DNA from 3 places in the Enterococcus sp. DIV0756 genome. Region 2 is predicted to be linked to each of the others. Evidence: riboswitches for the same ligand, from Rfam matches in the RefSeq annotation. Region 2 holds a riboswitch; each other region holds the start of a gene.

Region 1 (6,384 bases), 260 kb from region 2:
ATACCAGCTTTAATGAAAATAGTGTTCGACATCACGGTGGAGGATTATCAGTGAATACAACAGCTACGACCCTAGAAAAAGTGACGTTTGAGAATAATCATGCGGATAGACATGGCGGCGGAATCAAAGCTAGCGGCTCAATGGATCTGACGATAAGTGATGACAGTCTGTTTCAAGCTAATGAAGCGCGTTATGGTGGGGGAATATCCGCGAATGCCGGCAGTAAAATGACCTTGAATGGAACCGACGTGATCGGAAATAGGGCTTTTTATCTAGACGATGCCAGTGTCGCTGGAGAAACCAGTAAAGGTGGCGATGGTGGCGGGATCAATATCGATTTGGCTAATACAACACTTAAAATGGATGGAGGAGTAATATCTGGAAATCAAGCTGACAGCAGCGGTGGCGGAATTTACGCGACAGCACATTCTGAGTTCACACTGACGGCCGTTTCTGTAAGGAAAAATACGGCTTTGTCGACGCATGGCGGCGGAATTCTAATTAAGACTAGCGTAGGAAGAGTCATAAATAGTTTTGTTGAAGAAAATACAGCGGGAGTAAACGGCGGCGGTATCCGTTTGGAGGATCACGGAGCGTTAACAATTGACGACAGCAGTGTTAGCCAAAATACCGCTCCTTATGGTGGCGGGTTATCTGCAAATACCGCTAGCACGATAACAATGACAGGAGTTACAAGTAAAATTTCGGAAAATAGTACTACGCACTTCGGTGGTGGCGTAAACATTGATAATGCAGATACCATTTTTACAATGGAAGAGGGAACTATAGAAAAGAATCCAGCGCGAAATGGCGGCGGCGTTTTCGCTAGCGATCAGGCGCAGTTCATTATGTCTGGCGGAAAAATCACACAAAATACCGCCATCAATAATGGCGCGGGTCTATATCTTCAAGATACTGCTATATTAAATGTCACTAATGGAACGATATCGCTGAATGAAGCAGGAATAAGTGGTGGTGGGATTTTTACTGAGGATTACTACTACAATTCTCCAGTGGATGCGGATACTTACTATAAGAATATTACGATTACATCTCCTGGCGAAGTGACTGAAGACAATCGTTCCCAAGCAAAATACCCTGTGCCGGAGGTTATCAATGGGCCACTTAAATTTGATAACAATTATTTAAATGATCATCAAGTGAACTATTTTCCAGATTCCTTTAAAATCGTCTATGATCCTAATGGTGGAGGTGGAGAGCGTTATGAAGAACGGTATATAAAGAACCCACCTGCAATTGTGAAGATTCGTTCCGAAGAAGAATTGAAGTATACACCGCCTTCAAGTAATCCTGATTTTGTATTCTTATATTGGTGTGATGATCCTAATGGTCAAGGAAAAAGATATGGTTTAGATGGAATGGATACGATCACGATGGATAGTGATAAATATCTTTATGCTATCTGGGGACCGCCAACCACACTTTCGGGAACCATTTTTCTCGATAAGAATAGAAACAGTACCTATGATGCAGATGAGGTACTAGAAAATCGAGAAGTAACTTTGCTGAAATACGATACGACCGCCGATGACTATCTACCTGTCGAAACCACGTTTACGAATCAAGAGGGAAAATATTACTTTGCGGTGGTAGACAAGGGGTCGTATAAAATTCTTGTGAAAAAATTAGACGGTCAATATGGGCAATACGGATTCGTTAAAAAAGGTACCACAGAGATTAGCAGTCATGTAAATAAAAATGGACAGTCTGATCCAATCACAATTGATATTGAAACAGAATTGAAGCCCATTCTTAATGCGGGATATGTTGAAGCAATCGTGGTAACAGGCGTTAAAATGACTGCAATGAATTGGTTTGTTTATATAACGCTAATTATTTTGCTTGGTTTCTCAGCCAAAAAGATAATTGAGCTACGAAAAAATGATGCATAGAAAAGTTTTTTTGAGTTCTTTTTCAAGAATGGGTATAAACCAAACTTGAGAAAGAACTTTTTTTGTTTATCATGCCATTTAAAGGTTCGACCACGTTACCAACCTAAGAAGTGGAAGCTTCATTGTCTTTATCTTTCATTTTCTTTGCAATCAATTTTTGAATGTAGGCGGCTCTGGGCGTAAGGAACTTAGGCTTTTTACGTTTCTCTTGGCTGGTGACGGGTGGATCAGATTGGTCGGGTGTATTTTTCGATGCGGTTCTGTCACTCGCCGTATTTGGTGGAACAATTGATTCTTTCGTCGGTTCAAGAAGCGGCTCTTGTTTTTTGACCGATTCGTCTGGTTCTGACACTTGCTCAATAAATACAACATGGATGTTTTCCAAACTAACCACATCGGGGTGCCCTATGCGGGCCATCGTCAATACTTCTTGCTCATTCAGCATACTAGGGTCAACACCCTCTGGTACGACAATTTCAATGGTTTTCACTTCTTGCACTTCTGATTCTGGCTGCTGAACGCTCTCTGTCTGTTGATCTGCTTGCTGCTCAACCTCTTTCAATGTCTCTTTTGTTCCTGGGCGCTTTGCCTTGACGAGTTTTGCAAAGCGCCTTACACCGTCAGCGGTTTTAAAGAGGGGGATCGTTGTCAGGATTGCTAAAATTTTGTAAAGCTCAGTCGTTGATCGTGTTTCGTCTGCATCGGCAATCGTCAAGCTATGCTTTTTACCTGAGGCATCTTCAAACGTAGAGACAATTCGCAGGGTCAGATCTGGATTCTCAGCTTCTTCTGTTCCCTTAGCATCCATAAGCCGTTTATGTGAACGCGCTTCCTCGGTTGAACGGTAATAGTCTTTTTTGTCGGCAAACAAACGGTGAACCACCTTGTCCCAATCTCCGCTTTTCTTGAAATAATCCTTAAAATAGGCGCAGTACGCACGTAGTACATCACTAGGATCCGCCGTTAGGAACAGATCACACACCAACTCTTGACATAAAAATGAATAATCGCTAACCACAAGTGAGTTCCGAACCATCACAATCACCAGATACTTCATGAATGTCGCGATATCTTGAGAAAATTCAAAATAACTAATTAGTTTAGCCTCAAGTGTCGCTCTTTTCATGCCGAATAAATTTCTCTGTAATAACGGTTTTTTCTGCTCAATTGTTTTCATGTCTGTTTGTTCCCTCCAAATATGTATCCGTTTTCTTGAGAAAATCATAACGCTAGTAGACGGATATGGCGAGATTTAAATTTTGCGATAAGAATAGAAAAAATACCTGTCTTTCTTTTTTATAGTAATTTTTTAAAGAATATGAATGAAATAAAATCACGGGTATAAACGGGTTTTATCGCTGTTAAATTAGTTTTTGGAACAATAAAAAAACATCTAAAAACGAATTTTCGTTTTAAAGATGCTCAAATTGCTGTTTGTGAATTGCTATGATTCTTTATTAAAAATATTTTTAAATAAAATGGATTTCTTTAAAGACCATCATTATTCTTGCCTCAGCTAGATAGTAGATAGAGATATCCATAGGCTTTAAATCTGCTTTTTCTTCGCATATGAGAGACAAAGGGTGTCCTGTTTACTCTCATTTCTGATAAGAGCCGAATACGGCACCATTTTTTCATTACACTCAAACATAAGGAAACACCACTTTTTGAATTTCTTGAAAATTATTCATGTAATTCCAGCGGCAAGCCATCTGGATCAAAAAAGAAAGTCATTTTCTCTCCAGTAAAATCGTCGGTTCGCAAAGGTTCACAGTCAACGCCGTGGCTCTTTAAATAAGCGACTGTGGCTTCGATGTCCATTGTTTTGAATGCAAGATGACGTAAGCCTGCTGCTTCCGGGAAACTTGGCCGTTTTGGTGGATTTTTAACAGCAAAGATTTCTAACTCCGCGTCATTTAACTGTAAATCTAATTTGTAATCCTGGCGCTCTGGCCGAAAATTTTCACGAATGATTGGCAGACCAAGAATGTCCACATAAAAATGCCGTGCCTTCTGATAGTCTGAAACGATGATCGCAACGTGATGGATCGCGGAAAAATCTGGTTTTTGCATGAAGGGCTCCTCCTTTTTTTCTCATTATAAGCTAGTTGGAATAAAAAAAGTATGTTATACTCCAATCAATTGAAGAGAAACATTTGGGGTGCTTTTTGGCTGAGATTATACCCATGGAACCTGATGCAGTTAAAACTGTCGCAGGGAAATGTAGCTAGTTGACTGATCGTACCCGACCATTTTATTTTGGTTGGGTTTTTCTGTCTTTTACTCCTTTTGTTTCTTGCAGAAAGGAGTTATTTGTCGTGGAAAAAAGTAAAATCCACAAGTTGACGTTATTGGCCTTAATGATTGCGTTGGATGTCGTATTGTCTCCCTTGATGCGAATCGAAGGGATGGCGCCGATGTCCAGCGTCATGAACATTATCGCCGGAGTGTTGTTAGGTCCGTTTTACGGAACAGTCATGGCGGTAGTCTGTGCATTGATACGAATGACGATGTTGGGGATTCCGCCTTTGGCGCTGACGGGGGCAGTGTTTGGTGCCTTCTTTGCGGGTCTATTTTATCGTTTGGGAGGAAGATTGGTTTGGTCCATGCTGGGTGAAATCGTGGGTACAGGAATCATCGGTTCACTCTTATCTTATCCTGTAATGGTCTGGTTTACCGGGAGTCAAAATGAGTTGTACTGGTTGATTTATACACCAAGATTTGTTGGCGCAACGTTGATTGGTTCGGCGATTGCTTTTGTTGTGTTGGTTAAATTGCAGGAAACAACGATTTTTAAACGTTGGCAGCGGCTGTTTTCAAGTGAAAGGATGTTTGGATGATCAAAACGAATATTTCGAAGGCGTTTCCGTTAGAAAGTGCTCCGTTAGTTCATTGTATAACCAATGAAGTGACTTGTGAGACTGTTGCAAATGCGTTGCTTTATATTGGAGCAAAACCGATCATGGCTTCTGATCCGCGAGAATTCGAGGAATTATTTCAACAAACAGATGGGTTGCTGCTGAATATCGGGCATTTGTCGGAAGAACGTGCGACTAGCCTGGTAGCAGCGAGTAAACTAGCAAATAGCGTTCATAAGCCGACGGTGGTGGATTTGGTTGGTTATGGTGTCAGTCAGGTTCGAAATCAAGTAGGGCGTTCATTGGTGGCGGAAAATCCAACAGTAGTGAAAGGCAATATTTCTGAACTACGGAATTTTTGCGGGCTGCCGAGCCAAGCACGCGGAGTAGATGGTAGTGAGTTAGATCAAAGTGAGGAAGCAATCGCTGAATTATCAGAAGCTTTGCAGAAGTTAGCGGTTCTTTATCCGAAGACCACATTCCTAGCAACAGGTTCTCAAGATATTATCGTTGATCAAGAACGTATTTTTCATTTAGCGAATGGCCTGTCTGCATTGGATCGCTTTACGGGAACAGGTGATATTGTTGGTGCGTTGATTGCAGCTTTATTAGGCAGCGGAATGAAAGCGATCGATGCCGCTGTAACTGCGGTGAGCTATTTTAATCTTTGCGGAGAGCAAGCAAGAGATACGAATGGCCTAGCCGCTTTCCGGCAAGAGACGTTGAATCAGCTTTCAATATTGATGGAGGAGAACTGGTGGACAAAAGTGAAAGGATGGGAAAAGCAATGGACTTAACTTTATATTTAGTGACTGGTCGGTATGATTTTCACGACGATCAATTTTTAGTGGTGATTGAAGAGGCCTGTAAAAATGGCGTAACACTGGTTCAATTACGGGAGAAGGAGCTTTTGACGAGCAGTTTTTATGATCTGGCATTAAAAGTTAAAGCCATCACGGATCGCTACCACACTCCTTTAATTATCAATGATCGGGTCGACATTTGTTTGGCAGTTGACGCGGCGGGGGTGCACATCGGTGATGATGAGCTGCCGGTGGATGTTGTTCGTTCACTGATTGGGTCAGAAAAAATTCTAGGTGTATCGGCGAAAACAGTTGAACGTGGCCTAGAGGCTGAAAAGGTTGGCGCCGATTATTTAGGGATCGGTGCGATCTTTCCTACAAAAACCAAAGAAACACCGTTGACTTCGATTGAAACGCTAAAAGCGATCAATGGAGCAGTGACAATTCCAAGTGTTGCGATTGGCGGCATCAAGGAAGAAAATTTAGTTAATTTTCGTGGAACAGGGATTGCTGGGGTTTCGATCGTTAGTGAGATTATGCTAGCGGAAGAGGTTGACAAAAAGGTTCGCAGTTTAAGACAAAAAATAGCAGAGATAGTGGGGGAACAAGTATGATCAATTCAACACCACAAGTCGTAACGATCGCGGGCTCTGATTCTGGCGGCGGCGCTGGGATTCAAGCAGATTTGAAAACTTTTCAAGCACGTGAAGCTTTTGGCATGAGCATCATCGTAGCACTAACAGCACAAAATACGTATGGCGTACAAGACAGTATGGCGATTCCCAGTTCCTTTATTGAAGAGCAGTTTGA
Region 2 (6,384 bases):
AACATTTTCAAGCGGTGTAAATAGTAAACCTGGTCGATCTGCTCGATGGCTAGCCAATGCATAGTTGCCTTCACCGAGTTTTTGATCGGGTGACAACGTCCCCGCTCCATAAAGCAGCACCTCATTGGATAACCCCTTAAAAATCGGTAAATTGATCTCTACGGATGGGATCGCGATCCCACCGATCACTGGTAGTCGTTTGTTACTCAATTGTGCTTGCAATACTGCTTCTGTACTTGCTGGCTCAACCGCATCAAAATCAAATGACGCTTCTTTTTGCATATTTTTATCGAGTTCTGCTCGATCCATTTTCGCTACGGCATAGCGTTCACCATTATATTGCATCAAAAAATATTTGATCTGATTGTTAAAAATCAAAGCCAAACCTACTAGCAATAATAAGAAAAGAAAAATATTTATTAGCCAATTTCTTTTTTTCTTCATCTCAAGCCTCCTGCATTCTCCCGCTAATCATATCATATTCTATTAAACTCTGTGATACTACTTTCACTTAATAGAAAAAAATTTAAAAAAAGAAATAATTAGATGAGAAAGTCGTTATTTATTAAAATGATTTTAAATGTTAAAAAAGCGCCTCAATGTTGCAGTTTTTAAGGGGTTTGTAATCAAATTTTAAAATAAAAGATACGAGCTTTTTTTTTATTATTGAGTTAAAATAATTGTGACAACTATTAGAAAGGGTGAAAATTTGTGCCAGAAACGTTATTTGCATATATTGATTCCACAAGTAATGCTGTGCTCTCAAAAGGTTTTTCACCCAGCGATTTTGTTGATGGAATCGTCCATCAGCCAAAACATTTGTTATTGCTAGATCCAGTTGCAGAAGCGGGAGAATACGAACCCCATACAGGTTTGAAAATCGTTAATAGTCCAGATCAAGTCCAACAATTTTTTAATAATAAGGCCTTTACCCATTCAAAAGGAAGCAAGTGGATCGATTTTAATGATTATGCGATGCTGAAGGAACTAACTCCATTAGAAATTTCTGAATTGCTCTATTTTGGGCATATGCGGACTCATCTGCATTCACCTTTTTTTTATAAGTTACAAAACAATTTTGTCTACTTCAACTTAGGGAATGAAACGATGCGCGTGTATTATCGTTACCTCGATGAATTCTATCGTATCCTAGCTAGCAAATTGACTCGAATCGTCTTGGAAAAAGTCAACGATCGCCGATCTTTTTTCCGCAAAGGCTCTTCAGTCGCTCCTTTAGAAGGTGAGTTATTGAAGGAATTATATCCGATCTTGCAGGAAGGCGCAATTTTTTGCCTCAGTCAATCTGAATTAAAAAATCGTGTTTACAGTATTCCGATCTTTTTATCAGATGAAAAAGGGTGGCGGCGTAGTCCTAAAAATTTTAAAAAAGAACAACAGATTGCGGAAATCACTTACGACAGTGCCAAGCAACTTTGGTCCTTGGAAGTCGAAAATGATGATCCGGTCTTTTCATTCCGATAAGAAAAGCATTTGCCAACTTAGGACAAATGCTTTTTTTGTTTATTGATGACTTTGTTTGTGAATCAAATTGCCGTCCTTCGGCAAGTACAATTGCGGCGCTTTTTCTGCAACTATAATCGCCACAATGGCAGTTACAACAGCAGTTGCAACTCCGCTGACACCATTCATAACCAATGAAAAAATCCATGGATTCATGCCCCACAAAGCATAACTTCCCCAGAAAACGACTCCAGCGATAAAATGCCAGAAAAACCTTGCTCCCGTACCAATGAATGTGCCAAAAATAATATTTTTCCGAGCACTTGCCATATCCTGCTCACTTAACGCTTTTTGAACCTTCTTAGCATAGAGACCTGCAAAACCGGCAAAGGTAAAGGCAATCGGATATTCGATCAATACTTGAATGACGCTAAGATAAACCACTTGGCTTGCAGGAAAATGCAAGATGCCCCAAATGAAGGCTGACATTAGCGCGGGCTTCAATCCCCGACGTAAGGCAAACAATGTTAGCGGAATCATCCCCAATGAAATCGTGAAGCTGCTGCCGATAGTCGTTGGGATGAATGACAATACCAACGCTAACGCCGCCACGACGGTTCCTTCCACTAAAATTCTTGTTTTATACATAAAAAAACTCCTCCTTTTGAACATACAGTCCACAAAGGAGAAGTAAATATCTTTACTTCATCACAATTCCTACGCTCGAATAACCGAAACAGGTACTAGGGTTTAGAGTAATCTCAATCTCAGCCCGAGGGCTCCCCTTTGCGACAGTATTATTCTATTTTCTAGTACATTCAGAGTATAACAGATGTCTGTTTGCTCGTAAATGTATAAAATACTTTTATCGTGAAATACTTTCCTGATCGCCGCTTGGTGATAAGGTTGTCACCTTTTTAATCCGATCAATCGTCAACATCACCAATTGATTGTCCTGGGTACGAATAACAATCGAATCATTCGTGACTACTTTGGGCAACCAGCCTGAGATCGTTTGGAACTTTTCTTCGTTATGTTCATCCTGAACTTGAATGACTACTAAACTATTCTGTAGAGAGGCCATCTTCAGTTTGAGAAAAATATTCTCATTGGCTTGCTCTTGGGCGCGTTTTTCAGCAGAATCATTCAAAAAATCCGAGATGAAACGATACGACGAATTCGAAAATAGCTTGATTAAATTCTTCTTAGGCTTCTCGTTTTTAGTCATTCAGCTTCCTCCTATCAAGAGCATGGTTACGTAGTTTGATTTTACTTAAATTTTGAAGAAAAAACAAGGAATCTAGTCCATTTCAAAAAAAGTTAACCATTCGTTTAAACCTTTCTGAATTAATTCATAAGTTTCCTCAAAATCTCCGGTATACCAAGGGTCAGGAATTCCCTCCCCTGTATGTTCAGAGACACGATCCAAGTAAAGACAAATCTTGTTTTCTGTTCCTTCTGGTGCCATCGCTTGAAGATCGCTGACATTTTCTTGATCCATCCCGATAATGTAATCAGCCTCATAAAAATCTTCAGTTGTCACTTGTCGAGCCCGCATGCCCTTTGCTGAGATATGATGCTCCGCTAATATTTTTTGCGTGCCGCGATGAGGTGGATTTCCGACTTCCCAGCGACTCGTAGCTGCTGAATCGACGTCGAAGTTGTTCTCCTGTTTTTTCTCAAAGGCATCGCGAAAAATCGCCTCTGCCATGGGCGAGCGGCAAATATTTCCCATACAAACGAATAGAATCTTTTTCATGTCATTCCTCCTGTGCTATAGTCAATTTATTGAAATGAAACGAGGGATTGTAAATGAGTAAAATTTATCTTTCCGCCAAACTGCCAGAGCTTGGCACTAAATTATTAGAAGATGCCGGACTTGATTATCGGGTCTATGAGGGCGAGGGGCTAATCTCCAAAAAAGATTTGATTGAAGCCATCGCTGATTGTGAAATATTGATTTGTCCCCTATCAACACAAGTCGACCGCGACGTTATTGATGCTGCGTCGAACTTAAAATTAATCGCCAATTTTGGTGCCGGCTTCAACAATATCGACATTGCTTATGCGAAAGAGAAAAAAATCTATGTAACGAATACGCCAGTTGTCTCTACCAATGCGACGGCCGAATTGACAGCTGGATTGATTATCAGCCTATCTCGCCGAATCGTCGAAGGAGACCGCTTGATGCATGATCAAGGCTTTGACGGCTGGGCACCGCTCTTTTTCTTAGGCCACGAATTAAAGGATAAAACGTTAGGCATCATCGGCATGGGGCAGATTGGTCAAGCCTTAGCTCAAATGATGAACGCCTTTGGAATGAAGATTCTCTATCACCAGCGCCATGCCTTAAGTGCTGAACTTGCGAAAAAATTACAGGTAACCTACTGCTCGCAGGAAGATTTGATTCAGCAAGCAGATATCTTAACCCTGCATGCACCGCTAACAGCAGAAACACATCATCTGCTGACAAGCGAAACCTTTAAACAAATGAAGGACAGTGCTTTCCTGATCAACGCCGCTCGTGGTCCGCTGATTGACGAAGCCGCGTTGCTTCAAGCCTTAAAAACCGGACAAATCGCTGGTGCTGCTTTAGATGTCTACGAATTCGAACCGCAAGTCACCGAAGGGTTAAAAGAGTTATCGAATGTGATCCTAACCCCGCATATCGGCAATGCCAGTGTAGAAGCTCGTAACCAAATGGCTGAGATTGTCGCAAAAAATGCGATTGCCCTCGAAAATCATGAACCAATCAAACATATCGTTAATGGACTGGACTGAGCTTAACGCTCATGCCAGTCTTTTTCATACAACCGATAGGCGAAAAATTCGATATCCTTCGCAAAACGAAACAATTGCGCCGCAATAGTGATGGGCGGTTGATTCGCACCGGCTAATAACCAGTCAGTTAAAATACCGCCGCAGCCATGGGCTAAAAAGCGGGCATAAAATTCTTTATCTGTCTGAGAGAGCTCCCCTTCTTGATCGACTTCATCAAACAGTCGAACAAACAGCCGTTGAGCCAATTCATTGAATTCTTTTGTTAATACTTCTGGCTTCGACTCCACAGTATTCAAATAGAATTGATGACAAATCTGCATCTCTTTTAACATTTTAAGAACGGATTCTTCCCAATTTGTTAAAGCCACCTCATCGGAAACTAAGTACTGTAGCCCTCGCTGATAATACGCGTAATGGAGCAGATCGGCCTTGTCCTTAAAATGATAATAAAATGTTTGGCGGTTCAAGCTGGCCTTTTGACTGATATCTTGAACGGTAATTTTGTCATAACTTTTTTCTTGGCACGCAGTAACCAGTGCCTGAACAAATGTTTCTTTGGTCGCTTTTCCTTCCGCCATTTTTCCACCTTCTATGCTTGATAAGGGTAATTAAAATGTTCATACGCTAACGGTGTCGCCATCCGCCCCCGCGGCGTTCGCTTGATGAATCCCTTTTGGATCAAATACGGTTCGTACATATCCTCCACAGTTTCACGCTCTTCCCCGATGTTAACTGCTAATGTACTTAAGCCGATCGGTCCGCCATGATAGAGTTCAATCATCGTCTTCAATAGCTTCTGATCGACATAATCTAATCCCGCTCCATCAACTTGCAGCAGTCCCAACGCCTGATCTGCCACATTGCGATCAATCACGCCATCAGATTGAACCTGCGCGAAATCACGGATACGCTTCAGCAAACGATTGGCGATTCGCGGCGTTCCTCGTGAACGACGAGCGATCTCCACCGCTCCTTCCTCCACGATTTCCGTTTGAAAAATATCGGCTGACCGCAGCACGATCTCTCGCAAATCCTCTTCCTCATAATATTCCATATGAGAAATGATGCCAAAACGATCCCGTAATGGCGCCGACAGCATCCCTGCACGTGTCGTCGCGCCAACTAAAGTGAATGGCGGCAATGGGAAATGTACCGGATGCGCCGTTGGTCCTTGGCCTACCATGATATCGACATAATAATCTTCCATTGCTGAATACAAAGTCTCTTCAGCTACCCGCGGCAAACGATGAATTTCATCGATAAACAGCACATCGCCGGGTTCTAATTCATTCAAAATCGCCACTAAATCACCTGGTCGTTCGATCGCTGGTCCGCTGGTAGAGCGAATCTGAACATCCATTTCATTGGCAATCACCATTGCCATCGTCGTTTTTCCTAAACCAGGCGGTCCATAAAGCAGCACATGATCTAGTGCTTCTTGACGGTTTTTTGCCGCTTCGATATAAATCGAAAGCTCTTGCTTAACCTTATCCTGACCGATGTATTGTGCAAGATAACGAGGACGCAATGATTTTTCTAAACTTTTATCACTCTCATCTGCATCTGGTGAAAGCAAACGTTCTTCATCCATCTAAGTCGTCCTCCTACTTCTTCATCATTAATTTCAAGGCTGCTCGCAAATAGTCGTCGGTATTTTGCAGACTTTCTTTTTCCAGTACCTTTTCGACCTTCTTGATTTCTTTAGGACTATAACCCAACGCTTGCAAGGCTTCCATCGCTTCAGCAAGTGCGGTGTCGTCGTTGCCTTCATAAAATAGCGACATTGGGTCTTCGACTAATTCGGTCAATTTGCCTTTGAGATCCAAGACCATTTGTTGCGCTGTTTTCTTGCCGACGCCTGGGAATTTCGTCAAATAGGTCACATCTCCGGCTTCAATCGCTTGAATCAAGCCTTGATGATCATCGTTTGCCATGATCGCCAACCCGCTTTTTGGTCCGATACCAGACACCGAAAGCAGGCGTAAAAACAATTCTTTTTCAGCTAACGTTTCAAAGCCGTATAGTAAATGCGCATCCTCACGAATGATCTGCTGGACATAGATCGTCACAGATTGCTCCATTTTACTGCTGTAACGATAAGGATTGCCCGTCGCGATTTGATAGCCGATCCCATTTACATCT
Region 3 (6,384 bases), 1.7 Mb from region 2:
TCTCGTTGTTCTTTTTCTTCGATCGATTCCAATAAAGCTAATAAAATTTTTGCTTGACGTTTTTTCTCTTTGAATTTGAAACGATGATTTCTTACCGCGGAAGTCGTAATATTCAACTGATCGGCGATTTCCTGATCATCCATACCTTTTGAAAATAGATTCAAAAAATTTTTTTGTGTTTCGCTTAGTCCAGTTTGATTTTTGTCAAGATTAAGTAAAGCAATAAAAGGACCGTGATGTGTGTGCTTCACATGATAGATCATCGCACCTTCAGCTCGAGCGAATTGACTATTCGATTCACTGATCGGGTAGACAAAGCGATCATCAAATGTTTGATCACAATATAGGCAGTGAAAAAGAAATTCTCCTTTTTTTGAATAACCTTTTTTTATTTCTTTGATAGTTAATTCATTCTCCATACCATCTCTCCTTTTCAATATAATGCTAACACAAACTGAAATTGTTTGCAAATTAAGTTGCGAAATAAATTTTGGTCTTTATTTTTAAGTGCTGTTGACCTTTACGTAACGTCAACGATTATGATAAAAGAAAGGAGGTTATCATAGTGAATAATTTTGAAGTAAAACTAGTTGATTCGCTGAGCTTTTATGAACGATGTTTGCACAGTCAGGTGGACGAAAATAGCTTTCGTTATGAAATCATGCAGCCATTTGAAGAAATGTGGCGCTACTTAAGCGTTCCACTTGTACCTAAAACACCGGGAGGTTACGACGTAGTAATGGCATCAGAGATGCTAGGCATCTGGACACCAAGGAAGGAAATAGAGTTGATTAAATCAAAAGTAACTTCATTGAAAGACACGAATATTTTCAGGCAATACAATCAGGTGATTAACGAGAGTGTTCAACTTTTTAATGATATTGGGTATGACATTCCTGTGAATGAATTTCGCTTGAATATCTTACTTGGTGATTCCGAAAATAATATATTGATGGCAAGTGAGGGATATAGTGGATTTGGCGGTATACCTGGATACATTTTGCTGATTGTTGTACCGAATGCCTTTAATCGAACGCGATTAAAATCAGCATTAGCCCATGAGTTTAATCATAATGTTCGCTTTACTTATGAACCTTTTAATCATGGAGATGTAAGTGTCGAAGATTATTTAGTAATTGAAGGGTTAGCGGAAGTTTTTGCTGAAACCCTTTATGGAGTTGAACAGCGTGGTCCTTGGGTACAAGAGTACGATCAAGAGGAGTTAGAGTACACAATCGAGGTAATGAAGTCTGGACGAGAGGCTCGTGGCTTCGATCAGGTTTCCGCTTATATGTACGGGGATGAGGTGGCGCGTGAACAGGGCTACCAGCCAGTGGGGCTTTCAAGAAATGCCGGATACACGATCGGCTATCATCTTGTAAAGGATTATTTAAAAAATACTGGAGAAACAATTGCTCAAGCTACTTTGACGCCAAGTAGAACGCTAGTCGAAGAATCCAGAATATTTGATTAAGTTCAGATGATTTTAAATAACGGTCGTTTTACTAAAAAGAGTATGTTATACTTTTAATAATTGAATGACACTAGGGGTGCTTTTGAAGCTGAGATTATACCCATTGAACCTGAGATTATACCCATTGAACCTGAAACAGTTAGTACTGACGCAGGGAATGTGTGATGTTTTTAGAATTTGCACCCGACCGTTTTTTTGCGGTCGGGTTTTCTTCTGTACGCATGTTTTGAGCAGCAAGCCTCCTTTTCATTCTTATGTGAATAAAGGAGGTTTTTTTATGGTTTGATCCGAGATGATTTCTAACAAGTAAGAACACTAAGAAAGAACAATAAAAGGAGACTGAGAATGACTTTTACAAAAATTGCACGTGAAGAAGCAGCATTCTATTGGGAGAAGAGTTTTGAACATCCGTTTATCCAAAGACTGGCAGCCGGAGATTTAGAATCAGAGATCTTTCGTTACTATCTACTTCAGGACCGTTATTATCTTGAACATTTTAGTAAGCTTTACAGTAAGATCGCGGAACAGACGAATGATCAAGAAGCCCAGCAGCAATTGAAAGAGAATGCAGAAAATCTTAAACTTGGCGAAATGGCCATTCGTAAAGAATTCTTTTCAGAATTGGCGATTTCGGATCAAGAGATTCTGGAGACACCAATTGCTCCCACAGCGTATCACTATGTTTCTCATATGTATCGACAGTTAGTTGATGGGACACCAAACACTGCTTTTGCCGGCATGCTTCCTTGTGCCTGGCTTTATCAAGAAATCGGCGTTCGTTTGATTGAAACAGGTTCACCTGATTCTTTATATCAGCGATGGATTGAAACGTATGCAGGCGAAGCAGCTGCAGAAGGGATTAAAAAGGAGTGTGCCCTCTTAGATCGTTTGTATCAAGAAAGTCTAAAGAAGGAGCAACAGCAAATGATCCAGGCTTTCGTGATTAGCAGTAAGATGGAGTATGCTTTTTGGGAAATGGCTGTCAAGCTGGAAAAATGGTAGGAAATAGGAGATCGTTCGGAGGAGAACGGTCTTTTATTTTTTGAAAACGGTTGACAACTAATGTAAGTTGTATGTTAAAATGCAAGTCAATACTTGCATTTTAAGGAGGCGTGAAAAATGATTTCGGGAGCAGAGATGGTTGTTAACGCTTTAGTCAAAGAGGAGGTTGAAGTTTGTTTTGCCTATCCGGGCGGGCAGGCTATTGATTTGTTTGATGCACTTTATCAAAGAGAAGAGTTTCGGGTTGTTTTGCCGCGACATGAGCAGGGACTCATCCATGCTGCGGATGGATATGCTCGATCGACGGGAAAAGTTGGTGTTTGTCTGGTAACTAGTGGACCAGGGGCCACAAATTTAGTTACTGGAATTGCTACTGCAGGCTATGATTCTTCCCCTTTAGTTTGTATTACAGGTCAGGTCTCGACACACTTGATTGGAAAGGACGCTTTTCAAGAAGTAGATATGGTAGGAATTTGTCGTTCAATTGCAAAATATGCAGTAACCGTCAAAAAACGAGAAGATTTAGGAGAGATTCTAAAAAAAGCGTTTGTCATTGCACAAACTGGCAAACCAGGTGTGGTAGTAGTAGATATTCCTAAAAATATTCAGCAAGAACTTGGCTCAGAAATGTATCCAGAAGAAGTCACAATTCGTGGTGGTCAGAAAACACCACATATTTCATTTGAAAAATTAACAGAAGCGGTTGAATTGTTAAATAGCGCTAATAAGCCTGTGGTACTTCTCGGTGGTGGAGTTCATCGTGGAGCAGCCTATCGAGAAATAGCAAAATTTGTTGAAAAGTATAACGTGCCAGTTGTCACAACGATTATGGGAAAAGGCGCGTTGCCTAACAATCATGTGAATTATATTGGTAACGTAGGAATTCATGGCAGTTGTGCGGCGAATCACGCCCTTATGAATAGCGATGTTCTTTTCGCAATAGGGACAAGGCTAAATGATCGCGTAACTGGAAACACAACAACATTTTGTCCGCTAACTAAGCTGATCCACCTAGATATTGATCCGGCTGTCATTGATAAAAATGTCGATTCACAGATTCGCCTAGTAGGTGACATCAACGATTTATTACCAAAAATAACTAGTCATCTTCATCAATCAAGCTATGATGAGTGGCTACAAGAAATAAAAAAAATCAATGAAATTCTGCCTGTTCGGATGGAGGAAAGGGGCCTAACTCCTGAAAAAATAATCAAAAAAGTGAATGACCATTTCTCAAATGCTATTGTAGTGACAGATGTTGGACAAAATCAGCTGTGGACAACACAATTTCTTGAAGTAACAAAAGAGCGTCAATTATTAACCTCAGGTGGTCTAGGAACAATGGGCTTTGGCTTTCCTGCTTCGATTGGTGCAAAATTGGGAAATCCCAGTAAGGATGTTCTGACAATCACTGGTGATGGAGGATTCCAGATGAATCTTCAGGAGCTAGCAACCATTATCCTAGAAAAAATTCCGATCATTATTTGCATTTTCAACAATAGAAGCTTAGGAAACGTTCGTCAGTGGCAAGAAATGTTTTATGGGGAACGCTACTCTTACACGATGTTGAGTAATAGTAATGACACGTATGTACCGGACTTTATTGCATTGGCACACAGTTATGGGTTAGAAGGAATGAGAATTACCAAAGAAGAAGAGCTTGATAGTGCCTTTGAAAAAGCAAAACAATCGAAGGATAAGCCAATTGTTTTAGAGTTCATGCTTGAAACGGAACAAAAAGTGCTACCGATCGTTGCACCAGGTCAAGGGTTAAAGGAGATGATCACTTATGAAGACAACTGAACAGAAATGGTTAAGTGTTTACGTTGAAAATGAAGTAGGAGTACTAGCAAGAGTCTCTGGATTATTCTCTGGGAAATTGTATAATTTAAATAGCTTGACGGTTGGGGAAACGGAAGCAAAAGATATTTCTCGGATGACTATCAGTCTTTTTAGTGATGATCGTACCTTTGAACAAGTCAAGTATCAGTTAAGCAATATGATCGAAGTGATTCAAGTGATTGATTATTCCGACATTCCGATCCACACTAAAGAGGTGATGTACATTAAGCTTCCTTATGATGAGAACCTAGAGAATGACCTGGATAAATTAGCTAAGAATAATTCATTTACTATTGTTGAAGAAACAACACATCAATTACTGATTGAGTGTATAAATACGGATAAGCAAAATAACCAATTAATTGCCGATCTAAAGCAATTCATTTCTCAAGAAATCGAAATAATTCGGGGAGGAAGTGTGGCGATTGCAAGTTTAGTGAAGGAGTAAAAAATTCTGTATGAAAAATACCCGAACCAATATTATGGCTGCGACAAAAAAGCTAATTGTTGAAAAAGGCTACAGTGATATGACAACGAAAGATATTGCAAAAGAAGCGCAAGTAAATGAAGCAACGCTATTTCGACAGTTTGGCAGCAAGAAGGAGTTGCTATTGACAACTTTAAAAGAGGCCGATTGGGTTCCTTCTGTTAATCCAAACATCGCCGAGGGATTTCATTGGAATCTAGTCGATGATCTCCACTTGATAATGAGAGAGTATTTGAAGCAGGTGACGCCAGAGATCGTGCGCTTTTCTTTAGGCCTTCGTGCACAAGAAATTTATCAGGAAACGATGCCCTATGTAGAAAAAATTCCAACAGCTTTTATTAAAATACTGGAAGCATATTTGATTGAGATGAACTCGCAGCAGAAAATCGAGATTCAAGATCCGAAAAAAACGGCTGAGATTATTTTTTCCAGTATGATTGGCTTCGCTTTTTTGCATGCCTATTCTAGTAATGATCAGTATGAAAGAGAAGCAGAAGTGTTTATTTCTCACGCAACTGATCGCTTTATTAATGGATTAATTTGATTATAAAAGAACGCTTGAATACCTCGACTGATTATCCAAACAGTCTGTATTCAAGCGTTTTTTATTCCAACGTGATTCTTTTTAAAAGCGAACGGATTTTTTCTTTTAACTGTTTCGTTTTCCTCGGGTTCTTTCCATTAGTAGTCAAAGCGATGGCAAAATCGTTTTCTTTGATCAATGCCATATTGAAGAAATTACTATTATGTTGGTTTGTCGTATCGTTTACAAGCTGTCGCGGAGTAGTTTCGTTCAAAACGGCTCGATTGACGGCAGCGTTATCCGTACAGATAAAAATTACTTGAAAGCCGGCTGTATCGCCATACTGAAATGAGCGTTCACGCAACAGAACGGTTCCGTTCTTATTGGCTGTATGTAAGGCTTCAGAAAAATTTGGTGCTATAACTGTCGGTTTTGCACCTGCTTCAACCAATCCGCAAACTTTTCGAGTGGCTATTTTTCCACCACCAACGACTAGCACAGAAAGCTGTTGAATGTCAATTAAGATTGGATACATAAGCCTATCTCCTTAGTCCATGATTTTACGAATTATCACTGTTTTGTTTAGAAAGACCTACTAAAGCTTTTTTCTGTTCAAAACGAAAATAGATGAAGTGGGAAAGAACCCCAAAAAACACAGGACCTAATAGCAGAGTCGAAAAGTTCAAATAATTTCCCAGCTTCAATGGCTCATAAATTTGAAAGGCAATCGCAACAAAAATACAGACACAAACGCTTATTGAAAGAAAATAGTTTAGCCGATTGTTCTTAATAATCAAGGATTCTTTCTGGATAATCCTTTTTCTTAAAGAGAAAGGAAAACTAGCTGCAACAATAAAATACGGAATTGCCCGCGAAACATTTGTCATATAAGTCAATTGGTTAAACAAGTCTGACAAAAAGCTATTGCTGAATGAAAGCAGACCAATGAATAAAGAAATCAGCAGCGCTTGGAGCCAAAGTGCATTTTCAGGCATTTGGTTCTTATTTAAGGCTGAGAATTTCGGCCAAAATATCTTTGGCGTACTCTTGATCAAG

What was found. Region 2 has a riboswitch for thiamine pyrophosphate ahead of thiT (energy-coupled thiamine transporter ThiT). Riboswitches for the same ligand answer to the same signal wherever they lie in the genome.
Region 1: linked by a shared signal. The riboswitch ahead of thiW (energy coupling factor transporter S component ThiW) and the one ahead of thiT (energy-coupled thiamine transporter ThiT) in region 2 are both predicted to bind thiamine pyrophosphate.
Region 3: linked by a shared signal. The riboswitch ahead of tenA (thiaminase II) and the one ahead of thiT (energy-coupled thiamine transporter ThiT) in region 2 are both predicted to bind thiamine pyrophosphate.

The regions. Positions count from the first base shown of each region.
Region 1 covers NZ_JBIOLF010000001.1:3,300,925-3,307,308, reverse strand. Annotated here, with positions in the region: gene IGI44_RS15950 (SdrD B-like domain-containing protein) at 1-1,913, shown strand, start outside; gene IGI44_RS15945 (hypothetical protein) at 2,017-3,090, opposite strand; gene gloA2 (SMU1112c/YaeR family gloxylase I-like metalloprotein) at 3,597-3,986, opposite strand; TPP riboswitch at 4,061-4,150, shown strand; gene thiW (energy coupling factor transporter S component ThiW) at 4,274-4,753, shown strand; gene IGI44_RS15930 (hydroxyethylthiazole kinase) at 4,750-5,568, shown strand; gene thiE (thiamine phosphate synthase) at 5,559-6,188, shown strand; gene thiD (bifunctional hydroxymethylpyrimidine kinase/phosphomethylpyrimidine kinase) at 6,185-6,384, shown strand, end outside.
Region 2 covers NZ_JBIOLF010000001.1:3,043,912-3,050,295, forward strand. Annotated here, with positions in the region: gene IGI44_RS14630 (class A sortase) at 1-444, opposite strand, end outside; gene IGI44_RS14635 (hypothetical protein) at 712-1,482, shown strand; gene thiT (energy-coupled thiamine transporter ThiT) at 1,522-2,109, opposite strand; TPP riboswitch at 2,159-2,257, opposite strand; gene IGI44_RS14645 (hypothetical protein) at 2,327-2,689, opposite strand; gene IGI44_RS14650 (low molecular weight protein-tyrosine-phosphatase) at 2,762-3,220, opposite strand; gene IGI44_RS14655 (2-hydroxyacid dehydrogenase family protein) at 3,274-4,242, shown strand; gene IGI44_RS14660 (TetR/AcrR family transcriptional regulator) at 4,245-4,820, opposite strand; gene ruvB (Holliday junction branch migration DNA helicase RuvB) at 4,832-5,833, opposite strand; gene ruvA (Holliday junction branch migration protein RuvA) at 5,847-6,384, opposite strand, start outside.
Region 3 covers NZ_JBIOLF010000001.1:1,380,837-1,387,220, forward strand. Annotated here, with positions in the region: gene IGI44_RS06655 (DUF2087 domain-containing protein) at 1-419, opposite strand, end outside; gene IGI44_RS06660 (DUF2268 domain-containing protein) at 566-1,474, shown strand; TPP riboswitch at 1,537-1,649, shown strand; gene tenA (thiaminase II) at 1,820-2,476, shown strand; gene ilvB (biosynthetic-type acetolactate synthase large subunit) at 2,594-4,279, shown strand; gene ilvN (acetolactate synthase small subunit) at 4,266-4,766, shown strand; gene IGI44_RS06680 (TetR/AcrR family transcriptional regulator) at 4,777-5,349, shown strand; gene IGI44_RS06685 (precorrin-2 dehydrogenase/sirohydrochlorin ferrochelatase family protein) at 5,411-5,863, opposite strand; gene IGI44_RS06690 (amino acid permease) at 5,889-6,384, opposite strand, start outside.